Linked DNA regions of Azoarcus sp. CIB. The protein of the gene in region 2 interacts with the protein of the main gene of each other region in a pairwise test. Links are inferred from orthologs where the notes say so. Each region holds a gene or a part of one and is shown on either strand. Other genes may lie near its edges.

The links.
Region 1: the proteins of AzCIB_RS19870 (region 2) and ctaD interact in binary tests that used the Escherichia coli proteins (3 or more experiments, as listed by UniProt). The link is inferred for Azoarcus sp. CIB from one-to-one orthologs.

The regions. Positions count from the first base shown.
Region 1 is NZ_CP011072.1:4,139,764-4,152,777, reverse strand. Bases 5,500-8,473 are described here. They hold ctaD (cytochrome c oxidase subunit I), read left to right. Parts: upstream 5,500-6,183; coding sequence 6,184-7,764; downstream 7,765-8,473. Other genes in these bases: AzCIB_RS18530 (cytochrome c oxidase assembly protein), read left to right, coding at 8,038-8,473; AzCIB_RS24925 (hypothetical protein), read left to right, coding at 7,919-8,041; coxB (cytochrome c oxidase subunit II), read left to right, coding at 5,500-6,142. Outside these bases: AzCIB_RS18575 (DUF1365 domain-containing protein), read left to right, coding at 1-104; AzCIB_RS18570 (SAM-dependent methyltransferase), read left to right, coding at 101-1,321; AzCIB_RS18565 (chalcone isomerase family protein), read left to right, coding at 1,290-1,877; AzCIB_RS18560 (MFS transporter), read left to right, coding at 1,867-3,135; AzCIB_RS18555 (DUF3833 domain-containing protein), read left to right, coding at 3,129-3,662; AzCIB_RS18550 (SDR family NAD(P)-dependent oxidoreductase), read left to right, coding at 3,649-4,437; AzCIB_RS18545 (nuclear transport factor 2 family protein), read left to right, coding at 4,434-4,856; more of coxB, read left to right, coding at 5,015-5,499; more of AzCIB_RS18530, read left to right, coding at 8,474-8,601; AzCIB_RS18525 (DUF2970 domain-containing protein), read left to right, coding at 8,607-8,849; AzCIB_RS18520 (cytochrome c oxidase subunit 3), read left to right, coding at 8,960-9,811; AzCIB_RS18515 (SURF1 family protein), read left to right, coding at 9,825-10,565; AzCIB_RS18510 (redox-active disulfide-containing membrane protein), read left to right, coding at 10,543-11,226; AzCIB_RS18505 (COX15/CtaA family protein), read left to right, coding at 11,223-12,260; cyoE (heme o synthase), read left to right, coding at 12,232-13,014. UniProt on the Escherichia coli protein: Cytochrome bo(3) ubiquinol oxidase is the terminal enzyme in the aerobic respiratory chain of E.coli that predominates when cells are grown at high aeration.
Region 2 is NZ_CP011072.1:4,428,748-4,436,498, forward strand. Bases 4,674-7,569 are described here. They hold AzCIB_RS19870 (pyridoxal phosphate-dependent aminotransferase), read right to left. Parts: upstream 6,753-7,569; coding sequence 5,595-6,752; downstream 4,674-5,594. Other genes in these bases: AzCIB_RS19860 (sensor histidine kinase), read right to left, coding at 4,674-5,284; AzCIB_RS19865 (PP0621 family protein), read right to left, coding at 5,287-5,541; mtnA (S-methyl-5-thioribose-1-phosphate isomerase), read left to right, coding at 6,820-7,569. Also shown: AzCIB_RS19840 (transposase), read left to right, coding at 250-1,353; AzCIB_RS19845 (hypothetical protein), read right to left, coding at 1,453-1,938; AzCIB_RS19850 (nucleotidyltransferase domain-containing protein), read right to left, coding at 1,935-2,234; AzCIB_RS19855 (sigma-54-dependent transcriptional regulator), read right to left, coding at 2,328-3,719; more of AzCIB_RS19860, read right to left, coding at 3,716-4,673; more of mtnA, read left to right, coding at 7,570-7,751. UniProt on the Escherichia coli protein: Shows aminotransferase activity with methionine and histidine as substrates, and to a lesser extent also with phenylalanine.

The DNA.
Region 1 (13,014 bases), 290 kb from region 2 along the record:
TAGGTGTCGTCGCGCGAATCCACTGGCAGGCGCTGCGCCTGTGGCTGAAAAGGGTCCGCTTCTTTCACAAACCGTTGCCCCCGCTGGAGGAAACCACGCGATGAATTCCCTCGAAAATACGCTCGCGAAACCGGTGGCGTGGTCGGCGTCCAGTGCGCCGCGCGCGACCCGGCTGGCGCTGGGGTTGCTCGAATCGCTCGAGGGTGGGGCGCTGGCGCTCGAGTTGCCCGGGGGCGAGACCCTGCGCCTCGGTCATGGCCCGCTGCGTGCGCACTGGCGCGTGCGCGACCACGAGACCTTCGCGGCGGCGCTGGCACGTGGCGACATCGGTCTCGGCGAGACCTACCTGGCCGGGCTCTGGGACACCGACGACCTGACCGCACTGCTGACGCTGCTGGCGGAGAACCGCACACGCCTGGCGCGCGCCGTTTACGGGCGCCTGCTGCCGTTGGTGGGCTACCGCCTGTGGAACGCGTTGCGCGCGAACACGCGCAGCGGGGCGCGGCGCAACATCGAGGCGCACTACGACCTCGGCAACGACTTCTACGCGCTGTGGCTCGATCCCACGATGAGCTATTCGGCGGCCCTCTTCGGCGATGCCGCGGAGCCGCTCGAGGCGGCCCAGCGGCGCAAGTATCGGCGCATCCTCGAGCGCCTCGATGCGCAGCCGGGTCAGACGATCCTCGAGGTCGGCTGCGGCTGGGGCGGCTTCGCCGAGATCGCGGCAAAAGAGTTCGGCTGTCTCGTGTTCGGCATCACGCTCTCGCCCGCGCAGCTTGCCCATGCGCGCGCCCGCGCCGAGCGCGAAGGTTTCGCCGATCGCGCGACCTTCGCGCTGTGCGACTACCGCGACGTGCTCGGCGAGTACGACCACGTCGTGTCCATCGAGATGATCGAGGCGGTCGGGGAGCGCTTCTGGCCGACCTATTTCGCGACGCTCTCGCGCCGCCTGCGGCGCGGCGGTCGCTGCGTGGTGCAGGCGATCACGATCGACGAAGCCCTGTTCCCGCGCTACCGGCGGGGAACGGACTTCATCCAGCGCTACATCTTCCCCGGCGGGATGCTGCCGACGCCGGCCATCGTGCGCCGTCAGGCCGAGACGGCCGGACTCGCACTGGTCGGGGACTTCGCCTTCGGACGCGATTACGCACGCACGCTGGAACGCTGGCGCGTGCAATTCGACGAGAAGCGCGCCGAGGTCGCGGCGCAGGGCTTCGACGCGCGCTTCATGCGGCTGTGGCGCTTCTATCTGGCGTACTGCGAGGCCGGTTTCCTCGTTGGCGACATCGATGTCCATCACTTCGAACTTGCCCACCGCTGAGCGGGCGGGGTTGCGGCCGCTGCTGCTTGCGGGCTGCATCGCGATCGCGTGCGTGCTCGGGGGCGGGCGCGCGGCCGCGTCCGGACTCGAGGCGCGGGCGCCGGGCGTCGGCGCGGGTTGGGGCGTCGTGGGGCAGGGCACGATGCGCTGGTTCGGTCTCGCGCTCTACGACGCCAGCCTGTGGACGCGCGGTGCCTCGCCCTGGCGCCCCGAGCGGCCCTTCGCGCTGGAGATCCGCTACGCGCGACCGATCCGCGGCGAGCGCCTCGTCGCGGCCAGTCTCGACGAGATGGCGCGTCTCGGGTTCGCGGACGCGGAGCGGCGCGAGACCTGGCGACCGCTGCTGGCGCGGGCATTCCCGTCCGTCGAACCCGGCGACACGATCGTCGGGCTGGCGGAACCCGACGGTCGGGTGGCTTTCTACCATCGCGGGGCGCTGACCGCCGAGTTGCGTGACGCGGACTTCGCGCGCGCCTTCTTCGCGATCTGGCTCGACCCGCGCACGCGCGAGCCGGCCCTGCGTTCAAGCCTGCTGGGGATCGGCGATGAAGGTTGAGCGCGGACCCGCCCTGGCGTACGGCGTGCTGGGGTTGCCGCTGGCCTTCGCCGCGCTGCCGATCTATGTGCACGCACCCAAGCTCTACGCGGATGGCCTGGGCCTTCCGCTCGCGGCGATCGGCGCCGTCCTGCTCGGCGTGCGCATCGTCGATGCCGTCACCGATCCGATCATCGGCTGGGCGAGCGATCGTTTCGTGGCGCGACGTGCGTGGATCGTCGCGGCGCTGCCGCTGCTGGCCGCAGGATTCATCGCGCTGCTCGGTCCGCCGGCCGGTGCCGGGCTCCTGTGGCTGGCGGCGTCGCTGCTGCTCGTCACGCTCGGCTACTCGCTCGCCACCATCAACTACGCCGCGTGGGGCGCGGAACTGGCCGATACGCCCGATGGGCGCACGCGCGTGGTCGCAAGCCGCGAGGGCTTCGCGCTGGCGGGCGTCGTGCTCGCGGCCGGATTGCCCTCCGTGCTTGGGAACGACCCCGCCAGCGGCCTGGCGTGGCTCGGCTGGACCTTCCCCTTCATTCTCCTGCTCGGCGCGGGGCTCACCTTGCGCTTCGCGCCGGCGGTGGTGAAGGTGGAAGGCGGCGCGGTGTCCCTGCGCTCGGCCATGCGCGACGCGCTCGCCTGTCGTCCCTTCGCGCGATTGCTCGTGGTGTTCGCCGCGAACGGCATCGCCGCCGCGATCCCCGCCGCGACGGTGCTGTTCTTCGTCTCCGACGTGCTGCAGGCCGAATCCGCATCGGGCCTGTTCCTCATCCTGTATTTCCTCGCCGGGGCCGCGAGCATGCCCCTGTGGGTGCGTTGCGCGTCGGTCTTCGGAAAGCACCGTGCCTGGCTGATCGCCATGCTGCTCGCGATGGCGGTGTTTGCCTGGGCGGCGACGCTCGGCGCGGGCGACCTGCGCAGCTTCGCGCTGATCTGCGTGCTCTCGGGTGCGGCCCTGGGGGCGGACCTGGCCCTGCCGGCGGCCATGCTCGCGGATCTGCTCGCCCGGGAGCGTTCGGCGGGGCCGCGCGCGGGCGCCTGGTTCGGGTGGTGGAACCTTGTCTCCAAGGCCAATCTCGCGATTGCCGCCGGGCTCGCGTTGCCGCTCCTCGACCGGCTGGGCTACGCACCCGGCACCCGCGACCCCGACGCGCTGGCCGTCCTCGCGGGGGTGTACGCACTGTTGCCGGTGGCGCTCAAGGCGCTGGCGGTGTTTCTGCTGTGGCGTTACCGGAGTGATCTGATGGAGGAGGAGCGGCGATGCGCCGAATGCTGATGACCCTTGCGATGGTCGCGGGGATGGCCGGTTGCGCCGGCATCGATGTGCAGGAGTACGCCGCCGAAACGCCGGTCCTCGACCTGCGCACCTACTTCGATGGCACGCTCGACGCCTACGGCATGTTCCAGGATCGCTCGGGCAAGGTCGTCAAGCGCTTCCATGTCGTCATCGAGGCGAGCTGGCGCGGGGATGTGGGCACGCTCGACGAGCGCTTCACCTACTCGGACGGCACCACCCAGCAGCGCGTATGGACGATTACGCGGCACGGCGCGCACCGCTACGGTGGCGTCGCGGCCGATGTGGTCGGCGAGGCGCAGGGCGAGGCGCGCGGCAACGCGCTGCGCTGGCGCTACGTGCTCGCGCTGCCGGTCGGCGACCGGATCTGGCACGTCGATTTCGACGACTGGATGTTCCTGATGGACGAGCGCGTGATGCTGAACCGATCGGTGATGAGCAAGTTCGGCGTCCGTCTCGGCGAGGTCAGCCTGTCCTTCGTGAAGAGAAAGGCGCATGCGCTTCCTTGAGCCGCTCAATCCGCCGATCCGGGACTGGCGCGGCCTGCGCGTCTGGCTGGTCGGTGGCTCGGCCGGGATCGGCGCGGCGCTGGCGCGCGATCTTGCCGCTCGCGGTGCGCGGCTCGCGCTCTCGGCGCGCGATGCCGACCGCCTCGCCGCGGTCGCCGCCGAGTGCCCCGGCAGTCTTGCGCTGACGATGGACGTCACGCGGGGGGCGCCGGAATACGCGTGCGTGCGCGACGATCTGCTCGCCGCCTGGGGTGGCATCGACCTCGTCGTCCTCAACGCCGGCACCTATCGGCCGATGCGCGCGTGGGAGCTCGAGCCGGAGGCGGTGCGCGCGACCCTCGACGTGAATCTGCTCGGGGTGATTGACGGTGTCGCGAGCGTCCTCCCGACCCTTCTCGCGCAGGAGCGCGGCGCAATCGCGATCGTCGGCAGCGTTGCGGCCTACCGCGGACTGCCGCAGGCGGCGGCCTACGGCGCGTCGAAGGCCGCGCTCGTCAACTTCGCCGAGTCCCTGTATCTCGACCTCGCGCCGCGCGGGGTCGCGGTCCACCTCATCAGTCCGGGCTTCGTCGCAACCCGCCTCACGGCGCAGAACCCCTTCACGATGCCCGCCCTGATGCAGCCCGAGGACGCTGCGGCGGAGATCGTCGCCGGATTCGCCCGCGGCGACTTCGAGACCCACTTCCCGCGCCGCTTCACGCGACTGATGAAGCTGCTGCGCGTCCTGCCGTACCGGCTGTACTTTCCGCTCGTGCGGCGGGTAACCGGCTCATGACGCGCGCAGCCGCCGAAAGGCTCGCCGATTTCTATGCGACGCTCACGCCGCAGTCGCTCGCGTCCCTCGCGGACTTCTACGCACCGGACGCACGTTTTGTCGATCCCTTCAACGACGTCACCGGCCTCGACCCCATCGCGCGCATCTTCCGCCACATGTTCGCGACCGTCGAGACGCCGCGCTTCGAGGTGACGAGCTGTCTCGCGGGCGAGCAGCAGGCCATGCTGGCGTGGACCTTCCGCTTCGGCGCCGGGCGCGCGTGCCGCGAGATCCGCGGCGTCACGCACCTGCGTTTCGATGCCGACGGGCGGGTCGTCGAGCACATCGACCACTGGGATCCCGCGCGCCAGCTCTACGAGCACATTCCCCTGATCGGCTGCATCCTGCGCACCTTGCGGCACCGTCTCGCCGCACCTTGATCGCTGCTGCGACCGGGCGAATATCACATATTGCGCTGCAATATGTTGATAAAGCTCAAAAACTCGTATTGCGACCGGAGAACCCGCTATGGCATGATCAATTCGCATTCGCTGAAATACGGCTCGCGGGAGCCGCCGCATTCGATGGGGGTTGGGACATGAGTCTTGCCGGTCGTCATGCAGTCGCCGTATCCCTCGTGATCGCCGCGCCGGCCCTCCAGGCCCAAAGCCGCTACAACCTCCAGCCCCCTGCCACCGGCATCGCCGCGCAGATCTACGACATGCACACGCTCATGTTGCTGATCTGCCTGCTCATCTTCGTGATCGTGTTCGGCGTGATGTTCTGGGCGGTGATCCACCACCGCAAGTCGAAGGGCGCGGTCGCTGCCCACTTCCACGAGAACACTGCGGTCGAGATCGCCTGGACCGTTATCCCCATCCTCATCCTCCTCGGCATGGCCTGGCCGGCGACCCGGACGGTGCTGGAGATGAAGGACACGCGCGACCCCGACATCACCATCAAGGCCACCGGCTACCAGTGGAAATGGGGCTACGACTACCTGCAGGGCGAAGGGCAGGGCATCCGCTTCGTATCCAACCTGTCGACCCCGCGCGAGCAGGTCGACGGCAAGGCCACCAAGGGCGAGCATTATCTGGTCGAGGTCGACAACCCCGTCGTCGTCCCGGTCGGCAAGAAGATCCGCGTGCTGATGACCGCCGCCGACGTGATCCATTCGTGGTGGCTGCCGGCCTTCGGCGTCAAGCAGGACGCCATCCCCGGCTTCATCCGCGACGCATGGTTCCGTGCCGACCAGGAAGGCGTCTACCGCGGCAACTGCGCCGAGCTGTGCGGCAAGGACCACGGCTTCATGCCCATCGAAGTGCATGTCGTGTCGCAGCAGGCCTACGCCAAGTGGGTCGCTGACCGGCAGGCCGCAATGGCCGCCGCCGCCAGCGCCGGGGCGCGCGAATGGGCGCTCGCCGAGCTTGTCGAGCACGGCGCCAAGGTCTTCGCAGCGAACTGCGTCGCCTGCCATCAGGCCGACGGCAAGGGCCTGCCGCCCGCCTTCCCGCCGCTCGACGGAGCCGCCATCGTGCTCGGCGAAGCGCCCGCGCAGATCGAGGTCGTGCTGAAGGGACGTCCCGGCACGCCGATGGCCGCCTTCGGCGCGCTGCTGTCCGACGCCGACATCGCGGCCGTCATCACCTACACGCGCAACACCTGGAGCAACAAGACCGGCGAAGCCATCCAGCCCTCGCAGATCGCGGCGGCGCGGGGCAAGTGAAGCCACGAACGCCTGAACGCTTGAATCGTCAAGGAGGCAGCATGGCGGCGGTAATGCCCGATCACCTGCACGGCGACCACCATCACGGCCCCACCGGCCTGATGCGCTGGATCACGACGACCAACCACAAGGACATCGGCACGATGTACCTGGTCTTCAGCTTCATCATGTTCCTCTCGGGGGGCGTGATGGCGCTGACGATCCGCGCGGAGCTGTTCCAGCCCGGCCTGCAGGTCGTGCAGCCCGAGTTCTTCAACCAGCTCACGACCATGCACGGCCTCGTGATGGTGTTCGGCGCCATCATGCCCGCCTTCGTCGGCTTCGCGAACTGGCAGATCCCGCTGATGATCGGCGCGTGCGACATGGCCTTCGCGCGCATGAACAACTGGAGCTTCTGGCTCCTGCCGCCGGCCGCGACCCTGCTGATCGGCTCCTTCTTCGTCCCCGGCGGCGCCACCGCTGCCGGCTGGACGCTCTACGCGCCGCTCTCCGTGCAGATGGGCATGGGCATGGATCTCGCGATCTTCGCGATCCACATCATGGGCGTGAGCTCCATCATGGGCGCGATCAACATCGTCGTCACCATCCTCAACATGCGCGCGCCCGGCATGACGATGATGAAGATGCCGCTCTTCTGCTGGACCTGGCTCATCACCGCCTACCTGCTGATCGCCGTGATGCCGGTGCTCGCCGGCGCCGTGACCATGGTCCTCACCGACCGCCACTTCGGCACCAGCTTCTTCAGCGCCGCCGGCGGCGGCGACCCGGTGATGTACCAGCACATCTTCTGGTTCTTCGGCCACCCGGAGGTCTACATCATGATCCTCCCGGCCTTCGGCATCATCAGCCAGATCATCCCCACCTTCGCGCGCAAGCCGCTGTTCGGCTACGCATCGATGGTGTACGCCACCGCGTCGATTGCGATCCTCTCCTTCAGCGTGTGGGCCCACCACATGTTCACCACCGGCATGCCCGCGGCCGGTCAGCTCTTCTTCATGTACGCGACGATGCTCATCGCCGTGCCCACCGGCGTCAAAGTGTTCAACTGGATCGCCACGATGTGGCGCGGCTCGATGACCTTCGAGACGCCGATGCTGTGGGCCGTCGGCTTCATCTTCGTGTTCACCATGGGCGGCTTCACCGGCCTCATCTGCGCCATCGCCCCGATCGACATCCAGGTGCAGGACACCTACTACGTCGTCGCCCACTTCCACTACGTGCTCGTCGCCGGCAGCCTCTTCGCGCTCTTCGCCGGCGCCTACTACTGGCTGCCGAAGTGGACCGGCCACATGCCCGACGAGCGCATCGGCAAGCTGCACTTCTGGTGCTCGATCGTCTTCTTCAACATCACCTTCTTTCCCATGCACTTCCTCGGGCTGGCCGGCATGCCGCGCCGCATCCCCGACTACGCGCTGCAGTTCGCCGACTTCAACATGATGGCCTCGATCGGCGCCTTCGGCTTCGGCCTCTCCCAGCTCATCTTCCTTGCTGCGGTCGTGAAATGCGTGCGCGGCGGCGAAAAGGCCGCCGCACGTGCCTGGGAAGGCGCCGAAGGACTGGAATGGACGGTCCCGTCACCCGCGCCGCACCACACCTTCGAAGAAGCGCCGGTGGTGAAATGAACAGCCCAGCCAAAATCAGCCGTCGAGCCGGTACCGATGCGAGCGGCGTGTCGGGTGTTCGCAGAGCCGGCGAGGACTGTCTGAGCCCGCAGGGCGAGTTCCGCAGCCGGCGGCGCGAATACCCGGCGCGGCGCGGATCGCAGGCAACAACAGCATGACCCACAGCGACGACCCCGCCCGCCGCGCCGCGAACCGCCGCACCGCCCTCCTGCTGGCGGTCGTCGCGCTGCTGTTCTTCTTTGCGGCGCTCTTCAAGTTCAAGGGGCTCGCTCCATGAGTGCGCGAGCCCGCATCGCCGCCGAAAACCGCCGCTTGCTCGTGCGCCTCGCCGTCGCCGCCGTCGTCATGTTCGGCTTCGGCTTCCTGCTCGTGCCCTTCTACGAAAAGATCTGCGAAGTCACCGGCATCAACAACCTGCTCAAACCCGACACCGCCGCCAACACCCAGATCGACCTCACGCGCACCGTCACCGTCCAGTTCGACGCCAACATCCACGACCTGCCGTGGCAATTCCGCCCCCTGCAGACCCAGATCAGCGTCCACCCCGGCGAACTCGCCACCGTCGCCTACGAAGTCTCCAACACCCGCAGCGAACCCGTCACCGGCCAGGCCGTCCCCAGCTACGGCCCGCAACTCGCCGGCCAGTACTTCCACAAGCTCGAATGCTTCTGCTTCGCCAAACAGACGCTCGCCGCCGGCGAAAAACGCACCATGCCCGTCGCCTTCGTCGTCGACCCCGGCCTGCCCGCGGACGTCACGGTCATCACCCTCTCCTACACCTTCTTCGAAATCGCCGGGCGCCGCGTCGCCGGTGACGGCACGGGAGGCCGTTCGTGATCGCCATGCAGAACCACGACCCGCGCCACGCGCCGCCCCACAACGATCCCGCCACGCCGCCCCGCGCCGGCTTCCTCGCCACGCTGCGCGCCGTGCTGTGGTCCTTCATCGGCATACGGCGCCGCCACGACTACGAACACGACACCCGTTCGCTCGACCCGCGCGCAGTCGTCGTCGCCGGCCTGCTCGCAGGGCTCGCGTTTGTGCTCACCCTCGTCGCCGTCGTGCGCCTGATCGTCGGAGGCTGAGACATGGCGAGGCCAACACGGCATGACCGCAAGCCATTCGGCGGAAGGCGCTTCGCTTTTCCGCCCTACGTTCCGGCGCGCGAAAACGCCGGGGAGTCAGGAGGGTAGACATGACGCAAACCTTCGAAAAATACTTCGTCCCCGAACCCTCGAAGTACCCCATCTTCGGCTCGATCGCGCTGCTGCTCTTCGGCAGCGGTGCCGCGATGTGGCTCAACGGCTTCAAGGCCGGACCCTGGGCGTTCTTCCTCGGCATCGCGATCCTCGTCTTCATGCTGTTCGGCTGGTTCGGCCAGGTCGTGCACGAATCCGAAGGCGGCAAGTACGGCCGCAAGGTCGACCGCTCCTTCCGCTGGTCGATGGGCTGGTTCATCTTCTCCGAAGTCATGTTCTTCGCCGCCTTCTTCGGCGCGCTCTTCTACGCCCGTGTCCTCTCCGTCCCCTGGCTCGCCACCGGCGACACCATGGAACTGCTGTGGCAGGGCTTCGCCGGCGGCTGGCCCACGGCCGGCCCCGACAAGCCCGACCCCTTCACGCCGATGGGCGCCTGGGGCATCCCCGCGCTCAACACCCTCATCCTGCTCAGCTCCGGCGCGACCCTCACCTGGGCGCACCACGGCCTGCGCCACGACAAGCGAAACCAGCTCAAGCTTGGCCTGCTCGTCACCATCCTGCTCGGCGTGCTCTTCCTCAGCCTGCAGATCTACGAATACCGCCACGCCTATGCCGAACTCAACCTGCGCCTCGATACCGGCATCTACGGCTCCACCTTCTATCTCCTCACCGGCTTCCACGGCCTGCACGTCACGGTCGGCGCAATCATGCTCACGGTCATGCTCGGCCGCGCGCTGGCCGGACATTTCACCCCCGACAGCCACTTCGGCTTCGAGGCCGCCGCGTGGTACTGGCACTTCGTCGATGTCGTATGGCTGCTGCTCTTCGTCGTCGTCTACCTGCTGTAAGCGCCCGCTGCGAATGAGCCTGCGTCGTCACGTCCGCCTCCATCCCGTGCCGCTGCTCGCGGGCGTGGCGCTTGCGCTGCTCACGCTGCAACTGGGCAACTGGCAGACGCGCCGCGCCGCGGAAAAGGCCGAACTGCAGGCCGAATACCGTGCCGCGGCCGAGCGCCCCGCGCAGCCCCTCGCGCTGCCCCTCGACTCGACGCCCCCTGCCGAGTGGCAAAGCGTCGAACTCCATGGCGAATGGCTCCCCGGGCGCAGCATCCTGATCGACAACCGCGTTCACGCGGGGCGCGCGGGCTACCACGTCTTCACGCCGCTGCAACTCACAGGGCAGGGGGCCGTCGTGCTGGTCAACCGCGGCTGGATCGGGGCCGGTGCCGACCGCTCGCAACCGCCCCCCCGGATCGCCAACCCGCCCGGCGCGACCGTCGTCACCGGCCGCGTGCGCCATCCCGAAGAAAAACCCTTCATGCTCGCCGCCGACGCCCCCTCGGGCAGCGTCTGGCAGGTGCTCGATCTCGCCCGCTACCGCAGCGAAACGCGACTGCCGGTGGCCGACTTCTACGTGCAGCAGACCAGCCCCGCCGACGACGGCCTGATCCGCAGCTGGCCCGACCCCGATGCCGGCATCGAGCGCCACCGCGGCTACGCCCTCCAGTGGTACGCCCTCGCAGCCCTCGCGACGGCGCTCACCCTGTGCTACCTGTGGAACGCTTTTCGGAGTCCCCGGCATGACCAGCGCCAGCCTCTCTGAGCCCTCGCCTGCACCCGCACCCGCGCCGAACGCCGTCGCGCGCACCCGCACCGGACGCCGCACGCTCGCGCTGCTCGCCTTCGTCTGCGTGCTGCCCGTCCTCGCCTCCTATTTCGCCTATTACGTCTGGCAGCCGGAAGGGCGGGCCAACTACGGCGAACTGCTCGTGCCCGCGTCCCTGCCCGACGCGGTGCTGCCGGGCGTCGCTGGCCAGCCGGATCTCGCGCGCAAGGAACTCGAGGGCCGTTGGACCCTGCTGCTCGCTGCATCCGCCACCTGCGAGCGCGCCTGTGCGGATGCCCTGTACCTGATGCGCCAGTCCCGTCTCGCGCAGGGCGAAGAGATGGAGCGCGTCGCGCGCCTGTGGCTGGTCTCCGACGCCGCGATGCCGGCTGCCGAACTGCTCGCGGCCCACGACGGGCTGCGCCTTGCCCGCGCCGAACCCGCATGGCTCGCACGTTTGCCTGCCGCCGAGCGGGGGCGTCACGTCTATCTGGTCGATCCGCGTGGCAGCGTGATCATGCGCTTCCCCGAGAACGCCGAGCCGCGCCGCGTCATCAAGGACCTGCAGCGCCTGCTCAAGTATTCCGCGCTCGGGCGGGCGCAGACGACTCCCCCGGCGCGTTCGACCCCCGTCACCGACGATCGCACCGCACGATGACCACCTACCGCCGCCTGATTCTCCTCGCACTCGCGCTCACGACCCTTGTCGTCGTCTTCGGCGCCTACGTCCGCCTGTCCGACGCCGGCCTCGGCTGCCCCGACTGGCCGGGCTGCTACGGCCAGCTCAGCCCGCACCACGCCGCCGACGCGATCCGCGAAACCCACGCCGCCGACCCGCGCGGACCGGTCAGCCTCCCGAAGGCGTGGAAGGAGATGATCCACCGCTACCTCGCCGCCGCCCTCGGCCTGCTCATCCTCGTCATCGCGTTCCTCGCCTGGCGCCGCCGCGGCACCCCGGGCGTCGCCCCGCGGCTCGCCGCAGCCCTAGTCGGTATCGTGATTTTCCAGGGCCTGCTCGGAAAATGGACCGTCACGCTGCTGCTCAAGCCGGCCATCGTCACGGCCCACCTCCTCGGTGGCCTCACGACCCTCGCGCTGCTCGCCTGGCTTGCCTTGCATGCCCAAGCGCCGGCGCGGATCGAGGTCCCGCGCCGCCTCCTCGTCCTCGCCCGTGCGGCCTTCGCACTGCTCGCGGTGCAGATTGCGCTCGGAGGCTGGACGAGCACCAACTACGCCGCGCTCGCCTGCACCGACTTTCCGGCCTGCCAGGGCAGTTTGTGGCCACCGGCCGACTACGCGAATGCCTTCCACGTCGTGCGCGAACTCGGCATGACCGCCGACGGCGAAGTGCTCCCGCTGGCGGCACTCACCGCCATCCACTGGTCGCATCGTGTCGGAGCAGTCATTGCCGGCATGGCGCTGATCGCGCTCGGTGGCGCACTGCTGCGCCGCTCCGTCACGCGCCGTCTCGCTGCCGTCCTGCTGCTTGCACTCGCCGCCCAGCTCGCCCTCGGCATCGCCAACGTCGTGCTCAGTCTGCCGCTGCCGCTCGCGGTTGCGCACAACGCCGGCGCTGCGGCACTCGTCATCGTGATGGTCTGGATCAACCACAGCCTGCGCGGGGCCCGCAGTCCCGCAACGGCTGCGCAGAGGAGGGCAGGTCATGCGGGCCGCGAAAATTCTTACGCCTGATTCTCACGTCGAGGATTCCCACGTCGCAACGGCCCGTCTGCACGCCTTCTACGTGCTGACGAAGCCGCGGGTGAATTCCCTGATCGTGTTCTGCGCCATCATCGGCATGTTCCTCGCCGTCCCCGACGGCCTGCCGTCGCCCGCCATCGTGCTCGCCGCCACCGTCGGCATCGCGTGCGTCGCCGGTGCCGCCGCGGCGATGAACTGCCTCATCGAAGCGCAGATCGACGCGCGCATGACCCGTACCCGCGGGCGCCCACTGCCGCGCGGCGAGCTCACCCCGCGCGAGACGCTCGCCTTCGCCAGCGCGCTCGGCGGCAGCGGCCTCCTGATCCTGCATCAGCTCGTCAATCCGCTGACGATGTGGCTCACGCTCGCCACCTTCGTCGGCTACGCGGTGGTCTACACCATCTTCCTCAAGCCGCGCACGCCGCAAAACATCGTCATCGGCGGCGCCTCCGGCGCCATGCCCCCGGTGCTCGGCTGGGCTGCCGTCACCGGCGACGTAAGCGCCGACGCGCTGCTCCTCTTCCTTATCATCTTCGCGTGGACCCCGCCGCACTTCTGGTCCCTCGCGCTCTACCGCAGCGCCGACTACGCGCGCGCCGGGCTGCCGATGCTGCCGGTCACCCACGGCCCCGAATTCACGCGGCTGTCGGTGCTGCTGTATACATGCATCCTCTTCGGCGTCACGCTGCTGCCGTTCGCGACGCGCATGAGCGGCATCCCCTATCTCATCGCCGCGATCGCGCTC
Region 2 (7,751 bases):
TCTGCTTTTTGGACGAGGGAACCAAGGGGCACCCACTTTGTTTCCCACTTAAACAAAGGGACACCCACTTTGTCTCCCGCACCGTGTTACGCTAACGGCATAAGCAGGAGACCCGCCGTGACTCGCGCCCGCTCAGCCCTTGTTTCGTTAGCCGACACCCCTTGGTACCACGTCGTCTCACGAAACAAAGGGACACCCACTTTGTCTCCTGCACCGTGTTACGCTAACGGCATAAGCAGGAGACCCCCCGTGACTCGCGCCCGCTCAGCCCTTGTTTCGTTAGCCGACACCCCTTGGTACCACGTCGTCTCACGCTGCGTGCGGCGCGCGTTCCTGTGCGGCAAGGACCATTACTCCGATCGCTGCTTCGAGCATCGCCGAGGCTGGATCGTCGATCGAGTCAAGCAACTCTCCGCCGTGTTCGCCATCGATGTCGCGGCCTATGCGGTCATGAGCAACCATTACCATCTCGTGGTGCGCGTCGACGCCGAGCGCGCCACCAGCTGGAGCCGCGACGAGGTCCTGCAACGCTGGACGCAACTCTTCGACGGCCCGCCTGCAGTGCGATCCTTCCTGGCAGGTCGTGGCAACACGCTGGACGCTGCCACCTTGCGCGCCATTGAAGAAATCGCCGAAAAATACCGTGCGCGGCTGCATGACTTGTCGTGGTTCATGCGGATGCTCAATGAATCCATTGCGCGACAAGCCAACGCGGAGGACGAAGTCACGGGCCGCTTCTGGGAAGGCCGCTTCAAGAGCCAGGCACTACTCGACGAGCAGGCCATCCTGTCGGCCATGACCTATGTCGATCTGAACCCTATTCGCGCACAAATGGCCGACACGCCCGAACGCTCGGCGTTCACCTCCGTCGCGGAACGCATCGGCGACCTGACGCGCCCGCCCTCCACCATTTCCGCGACGACCGCTTCGCCTGCCGCCTCCGCCCTCGCACCCCCTCGCGCTGCCGGAGCCCCTGATTCATCGGCGGGGCCGCGCAGCGAGACAAAATTCACCTCGCTGCCCAAACAGCCTTTGATGCCTTTTGATGCCACGGCCCGGTTGTACGCGGCGATCCCCTTTGCCCTTGACGACTACCTCGAACTCGTCGAGACCGCAGGGCGCTGCCTGCGTTCCGACAAGCGCGGTGCCATCCCGATACAAACATCCAAACTGCTCGACCGGCTCGGCATCACCCCCGATCAGTTCATCACCTGCACTACGAGCTTGATGCGGCAATTCGGCAGTGCGGTCGGTGCTCCGGCAAGCCTGCTGCAATTGTGCACAGCACGGCAGATCAAGTACCTGCGGGGGATGGCTGCCGCGAGAGGGATGTTCGAGCGCAAGGCCGCGTGATCGAAGATCGCGCGGGACGCGACCTTGCCGTGGACGATCTTCAGGTCAGCGATCGCCAACCAAGCCTCGCGCCCGTCATCGAGCAGCCATGGAGGCTTTCTATTCCTCGCGGCGCGGCAGATTGCGCGCCACATAATCACGAATCGCGCGGAAAGTCTTGCTCAACTCGCCGGCGAGTTCGCGCGCCTTGCCCAGTGCGGCGGCAAGTTCCGCGGAATCGTCGACATATTCATGCACAAGGCGGTTGCGCAACATGCGCATCCCCAGCCAAGCCTCGGGGTCGGTCACGAAATTCAGCCGATGGGCGAGGTTGAGGTTGTCCAACGCGGTACTGCTGCGCTCGCCAATCGCCACGAGAAAGGTCGGCAAGAGCTTGTCCATCATCGTGTCTTGCATGCGCGAAAACTTGCCGACAAAAGATTCGAGCCGGTCTATCCCTTCCGGCGCAGCGAGGACGCCTTCGAGCCATGCCGCAGTGACCTGCCCGCAACCGCCGAACAGACGCGAGGACACGCCCAGAAGGTGCACCTCCTCGCGCCCGACCAGTTCCAGCAGGTACCAAAGACGTGCCGCCGGTCCGTTCACAGCCTGACCCCTTGGCGCAGTGCCTCACGGTCGATCGGACGCAAGGGAGTTCCCCTTCGGTGCACCACGATGTCAATCCGCTGCTCGCCGAGTTCGCGCTGCAGACTCGCGTAAAACCGCAATTGCCGCTCCAGGACTTCAGCCGCGTCGCCATCCAGTTCGACGTACAGATCGATATCGCCCCCCCGCGCGGCGTCGTCCACGCGGGAGCCAAACAACCACACCTCCGCTTGCTCACCCAGCACACGGGCGGCAGCGTTTCGAATCTGCAAGCGCTGTTGGTCGGTAAGACGCATGGGACAAGTCTATCACCGGGAAACCGGAGCGTGTCCCGGCGCAATCAGCAAACAAACAAAGGGACGGGCAGCCGCGATCTGCCTCCTGTTCTCTTACTCCATCCCCCACTTCTGCAAGCGGTAGCGCAACTGCCTGAGTGTCATCCCCAGGCGCCGCGCAGCCTCGGAGCGGTTCCAGCGGGTCTCGTCGAGCATCCGCAGAATCCGTACGCGCTCGTCCTCGCCGTCCTCGTTGCTATCGACATCCGGATCAACGACGCACGAGTCCGCCGCCCCGAGTGCCCGGAAAGGCTGGGCAATGCCTTCGGTCGGATGCAGGTCGATGTCGCCGGCACGGATTTCGTCGCCGTCGCATAGCGCGCAGGCGCGTTCGAGCAGGTTTTCGAGTTCGCGAACGTTGCCGGGAAAGGCGTGCTGCTTCAGCGCGGCGCTGGCGTCGGGCGCCAGGCGGTGCGGCGGGACGCCGTCGCGCTCGGCGAGCCGCGCGAGGATGTGCCCGGCAAGCTCGGGGACGTCCTCCGGGCGTTCGCGCAGCGGGGGCACCCGCAGCGTGATGACGTTGATGCGGAAGTAGAGGTCCTGGCGGAACTTGCCGTCGGCGACGAGTTGCGCGAGGTCGCGGTGCGAGGCGGACAGGATGCGGACGTCGACGGATTCTTCTGTGTGGGCACCGACGGCGCGCACCGCACGCTCCTGAATCGCGCGCAGCAGCTTCACCTGCATCGCCAGCGGCAGGTCGGCGACCTCGTCGAGGAACAGGGTGCCGCCGCGCGCAGCCTGGAAGAGGCCGTCCTTGTCGAATACGGCGCCGGTGAAGGCGCCCTTGCGGTGACCGAAGAACTCGCTTTCCATGAGTTCGGGCGGAATGGCGCCGCAGTTGACCGGCACGAACGGAGCCGACGCGCGCGGCCCCAGATCGTGGATGAGGCGGGCGATCACTTCCTTGCCGGTGCCGGATTCGCCCTGGATGAAGACCGGCGCCTGGTTGCGCGCGAGCTTGGCGATCTGCGCACGCAGGTGCTCCAGTGCCGGGGAGCTGCCGATGAGCGTGCGCGCCGTGCCGCCGGCGCCGGGCGTCGGTGCCGCCGCGCTCTGCAGTTTCAGCGCGTGGCTGACCAGCTCGCGCAGGGCCTTGAGTTCAACGGGTTTGGTGACGAAATCGAAGGCGCCGCACTTCAGCGCGCGGATCGCGGTTTCGATGCTGCCGAAGGCGGTGATCACCGCGACGGGCAGGCCCGGAGCGTGCGACTGGATGTGCGCGACGAGCTCCAGGCCGTCACCGTCGGGCAGGCGCATGTCGGTGAGGCACAGGCGGTAGTTTCTCTCGCCGAGCAGGCGACGCGCCTCCTCAACGGTCCCGGCCGTATCGCACGCGAGCCCCATGCGCAGCAGCGAGAGCTCCAGAACTTCGCGGATGTCCTCCTCGTCGTCGACGACCAGGACGTCGATTCCGGCAGGGCGGTTGCGTCGTTCGGGTGTGTTCATGGCTGACTCCGTCCGGTGAGCACGAAATGGGCGCCGGGCGCATTGTCGCGCATTTCGAGCGTGGCGCCATTGGCTTCGGCCAGCTCGCGGGAGATGTAGAGGCCCAGCCCGGTACCCTTGGGGTGCGTCGTGAAGAAGGGTTCGAACAGGCGCGGGCGGTCGGCCTCGGCGATGCCGGGGCCGTCGTCGACGACATGCACGGCGACCCGTCCGCCGCCCTCGACGCGCGCATACACATGCACCGAACCGGGCGCACCCGAGCAGTAGCGGCGGGCGTTGCCGATCAGGTTGTCGAGGATCTGGTGCATGTGGGCCCGGTCGATCGCGAAGGTGGCGTCGCCGGGGATGTCCAGCGCGAAGACCTGGCGCTCGGCACCGCCGCTCAGGGCAAACTCGTCGAGCAGGCCGCACGCGAAGGACGCCAGCGGCAATGCCTCGGGCACCGTCTCCTCGCGCCGTCCCAGCGCCAGCACGTCGCGGATCATCCGCTCGATCCGGCGGGCGTTGTCGTTGATGATGCGCACGAGGCGTACCTGAACTTCACCGCGCTTCTCCTCCGTCAACAGTTCGGCCGCCTGCGTGACGGCAGACAGCGGATTGCGGATCTCGTGCGCCATGCTGGCCGTGAGGCGCCCCAGCGCGGCCAGCTTGAGCTGCTGGATATGGGTCTGGATTTCCTCGAAATCGGTGAGATAGATCACCGTCTCGCCGCCCACGGCGCCCTGCCCGTCGATGTCGTCCTGCGCGCCGACGGCACGGCAACGCAGCAGTTTGCCACCCGGCCCCAGGCGGCGCAGGCTGCCTTCGGGAACGCTGCAGCAGGCAGGCACTTCGGCAAAATTCTCGTCAACGTCGGTCAGCCGCAGACCATCGACGCTGGTCAGCCCCAGCAGCTCCGCGGCGCGCGGGTTGGCTTGGCTGACGACGCCGTCCGCGGCAACCACCAGCACGCCGTCCTGCATGTCGTGGATGATGCGCTCGTTGACGGCCTGCTGCTTGGCGAGCGCCTCGCCGCGCTGCACCGCCAGCGATTCGTTGGCCTTCGCGCGCAGCGCGAGGAAGCGCGCCGTGATCGCGATGCCGAAGAAGGCGGTGCAGACGAAAGCGACCTGCACGAAGTCCGCCGCCCGCTCGCCGGCGATCTGCCGCCAGACGTTCTCGGCCAGGACTGCGACCGTCGCGAGCGCGGCGTAGAAGAGCACCATGCGCCCTTGCGCAACGAGGCCGGCCCCGGCAAGCACCACCATCATCAGCACCGGCATGCCGCTGCGGTAGCCGCCGCTGGCCCACATCATCGCGGAGAGGACGCCGATGTCGATGACGACTTGCAGGGTGATGACGCGGTCGACACCAAAACGCCGCGCCGCATCGGGGAATCCGAGCGCCAGCACGGCGGCGAGATAGGCTAATGCCGCGGCGTTGAAGACTTGCGGGGCATCCGAACCCAGATTGAGCTCGAGGCCCGCGACGACGAAGAGTCCGGCGAGGATCAGGCGGAAGAGGTTCAGGTAGCGCAGGGGCCCCCTGCGCTCGAGGTCACGGCGTTCGTCCGCGGCGGCCTGCATCCTCAGGATTCCCGGTGACGCGCGCCCAGCCGGCGATGCTCCTCGCAGCAGAAGAAGAGCTCCCCGTCGCGAACGCCTTCGCTTTCCGGCACGTGCACACCGCAATGGTCACAGCCGAGCATGCGTTCGAGCGCGCCTTTCCGGCCCTCGCCGGCCTGCTTTCCGGCCGACCCGCTCCCGTCACGCGACCGGTTCAGGGCACGACGCACCCACCAGATGCCGACCAGAACGAGGACGAAGAGGAGCAGGTTTCGCACGATGAAGGACGTGAGCGGGATATGAGCCGCAGGAGTTTAGCACGCGGCCCGCGTCAGACCTGCCGCAGGCGTTCGCAGGCTGCCGCCAGCGTCGCCTCGTTCTTCGCGAAGCAGAAGCGGATCACACGCTCGTCGCGGCCGTCGGCGAAGAAGGCGGACACGGGAATCGCCGCGACGCCCGTCGCGCGCGTGAGTCGCTGCACGAAGGCGGTATCGGGTTCGTCGGAGATCGCGCCGTAGCGCGCGAGCTGGAAATAGGTACCGGACGAAGGCAGCAGCTCGAAGCGCGAGCCGGCGAGCGCATCGCGGAAGAAGTCGCGTTTTCCCTCGTAGAAGGCGGCGAGCTTCTCGTGACGTGAGGCGTCCGCCATGTAGTCGGCCAGCGCGAGTTGCACCGGCGTATTCACGGTGAACACGTTGAACTGATGCACCTTGCGGAATTCCGCCATCAGCTCACGCGGCCCGACAACGTACCCGACCTTCCAGCCGGTGATGTGGTAAGTCTTGCCGAAGCTCGACACGATGAGGCTGCGCGCGGCCAGTTCCGGATGACGGGCGCAGCTCTCATGACGCCGGCCGTCGAAGACGATGTGCTCGTAGACCTCGTCCGAGACGATCACGATGCCCGTCCCGTGCGTCAGCGCCGCCAGCCGCGCCATGTCGCCCGCCGTCCACACCGTCGCCGTCGGGTTGTGCGGGCTGTTGATCATGATCATGCGCGTGCGCGGCGTGATCGCCTCGGCCACCGCGCCCCAGTCCGGCCGGTAGTCGGGGGCAGTCAGGTGCATGCGTACGACACGACCGCCCTGCAGCTCGATCGCCGGGGCGTACGAGTCGTACACCGGCTCGAACACGATGACCTCGTCGCCTGGATGCACCAGCGCCGCGACCGCGGTGAACAGCGCCTGCGTCGCACCGGCCGTCACGGTGACCTCGGCCTCGGCGTGGTATTCCGTGCCGTAGAGGGCGGCCACCTTGCCCGCGATCGCCTCGCGCAGCGGTGCCACGCCAGCCATCGGTGCGTACTGGTTGTGCCCCGCGCGCATCCAGTGCGCGACCCGCTCGAACAGCACGTCCTCAGCGTTGAAATCCGGGAATCCCTGTGACAGGTTGATCGCCCCGCATTCCTGCGCGAGGCGAGACATCACGGTGAAGATCGTGGTGCCGACGTTCGGCAGGCGGGATTCGACGGGGGCGGGGAAGTGCGGCATGGCATCGGGCTCTTGTTCGGCGAAGCGAAACATTCTGGCAGACCCGCCGCGCAGATAAAATGGCGCGATGTTTACCCAGCCCATTCCCACGATCCGCCGTGACGGCGACGCCGCCGTCATCCTCGACCAGACCCTGCTGCCGCACGCGTGCGAACTGCGCCGCCTGACAACGCTCGAAGAGGTCGCGACCGCTATCCACTCGATGCAGGTGCGCGGGGCCCCGCTCATCGGCGCGACCGCCGCCTATGGCGTTGCGATCGCCCTCATCACCGACGCGAGCGACGCGCGCCTCGACCATGCGCTGACGACCCTCGCGGCAACTCGGCCGACCGCGGTGAATCTGCACTGGGCGCTCGGACAGATGCGCGAACGCCTGCACTCCCTGGCAGCGACCGAACGCTCCGCGGCGGCCTGGCGCGAAGCCGAAGCGATCCACCGCAACGACGCCGAGATGTGCGCGGCGATCGGCGGGCACGGTTACGCAATCCTCGAACGCCTGGCCGCCGGACTCGGCCGCCCGCTGCGCGTCATGACCCACTGCAACGCCGGCTGGCTCGCCACCTGCGGCGCCGGCACCGCGCTCGCGCCCGTATATGAGGCACAGGCGCGCGGACTCGCGGTCGAGGTGTGGGTCAGCGAGACGCGGCCGCGCAACCAGGGCCTCCTCACCGCGTGGGAACTGCGCGAAGCGGGCGTGCCGCTGCGCCTCATCGCCGACAACGCGGCCGGCATCCTCCTCGCACGGGGCGAGGTCGACGTGGTGATCACCGGCGCCGACCGCGTGGCAGCCAACGGTGACGCCGCGAACAAGGTCGGCACCTATCTCAAGGCGCTGGCCGCGCGCGAGCACGGCGTGCCCTTCTACATCGCTGCCCCGTTCTCGACCGTCGATTTCGGCTGCGCCGACGGCCACGCGATCCCGATCGAGGACCGCGGCCCGACGGAGGTGTGCACGGTGCTCGGGCTCGACAGCGACGGCGCGGTGAAGACCCTGCGCCT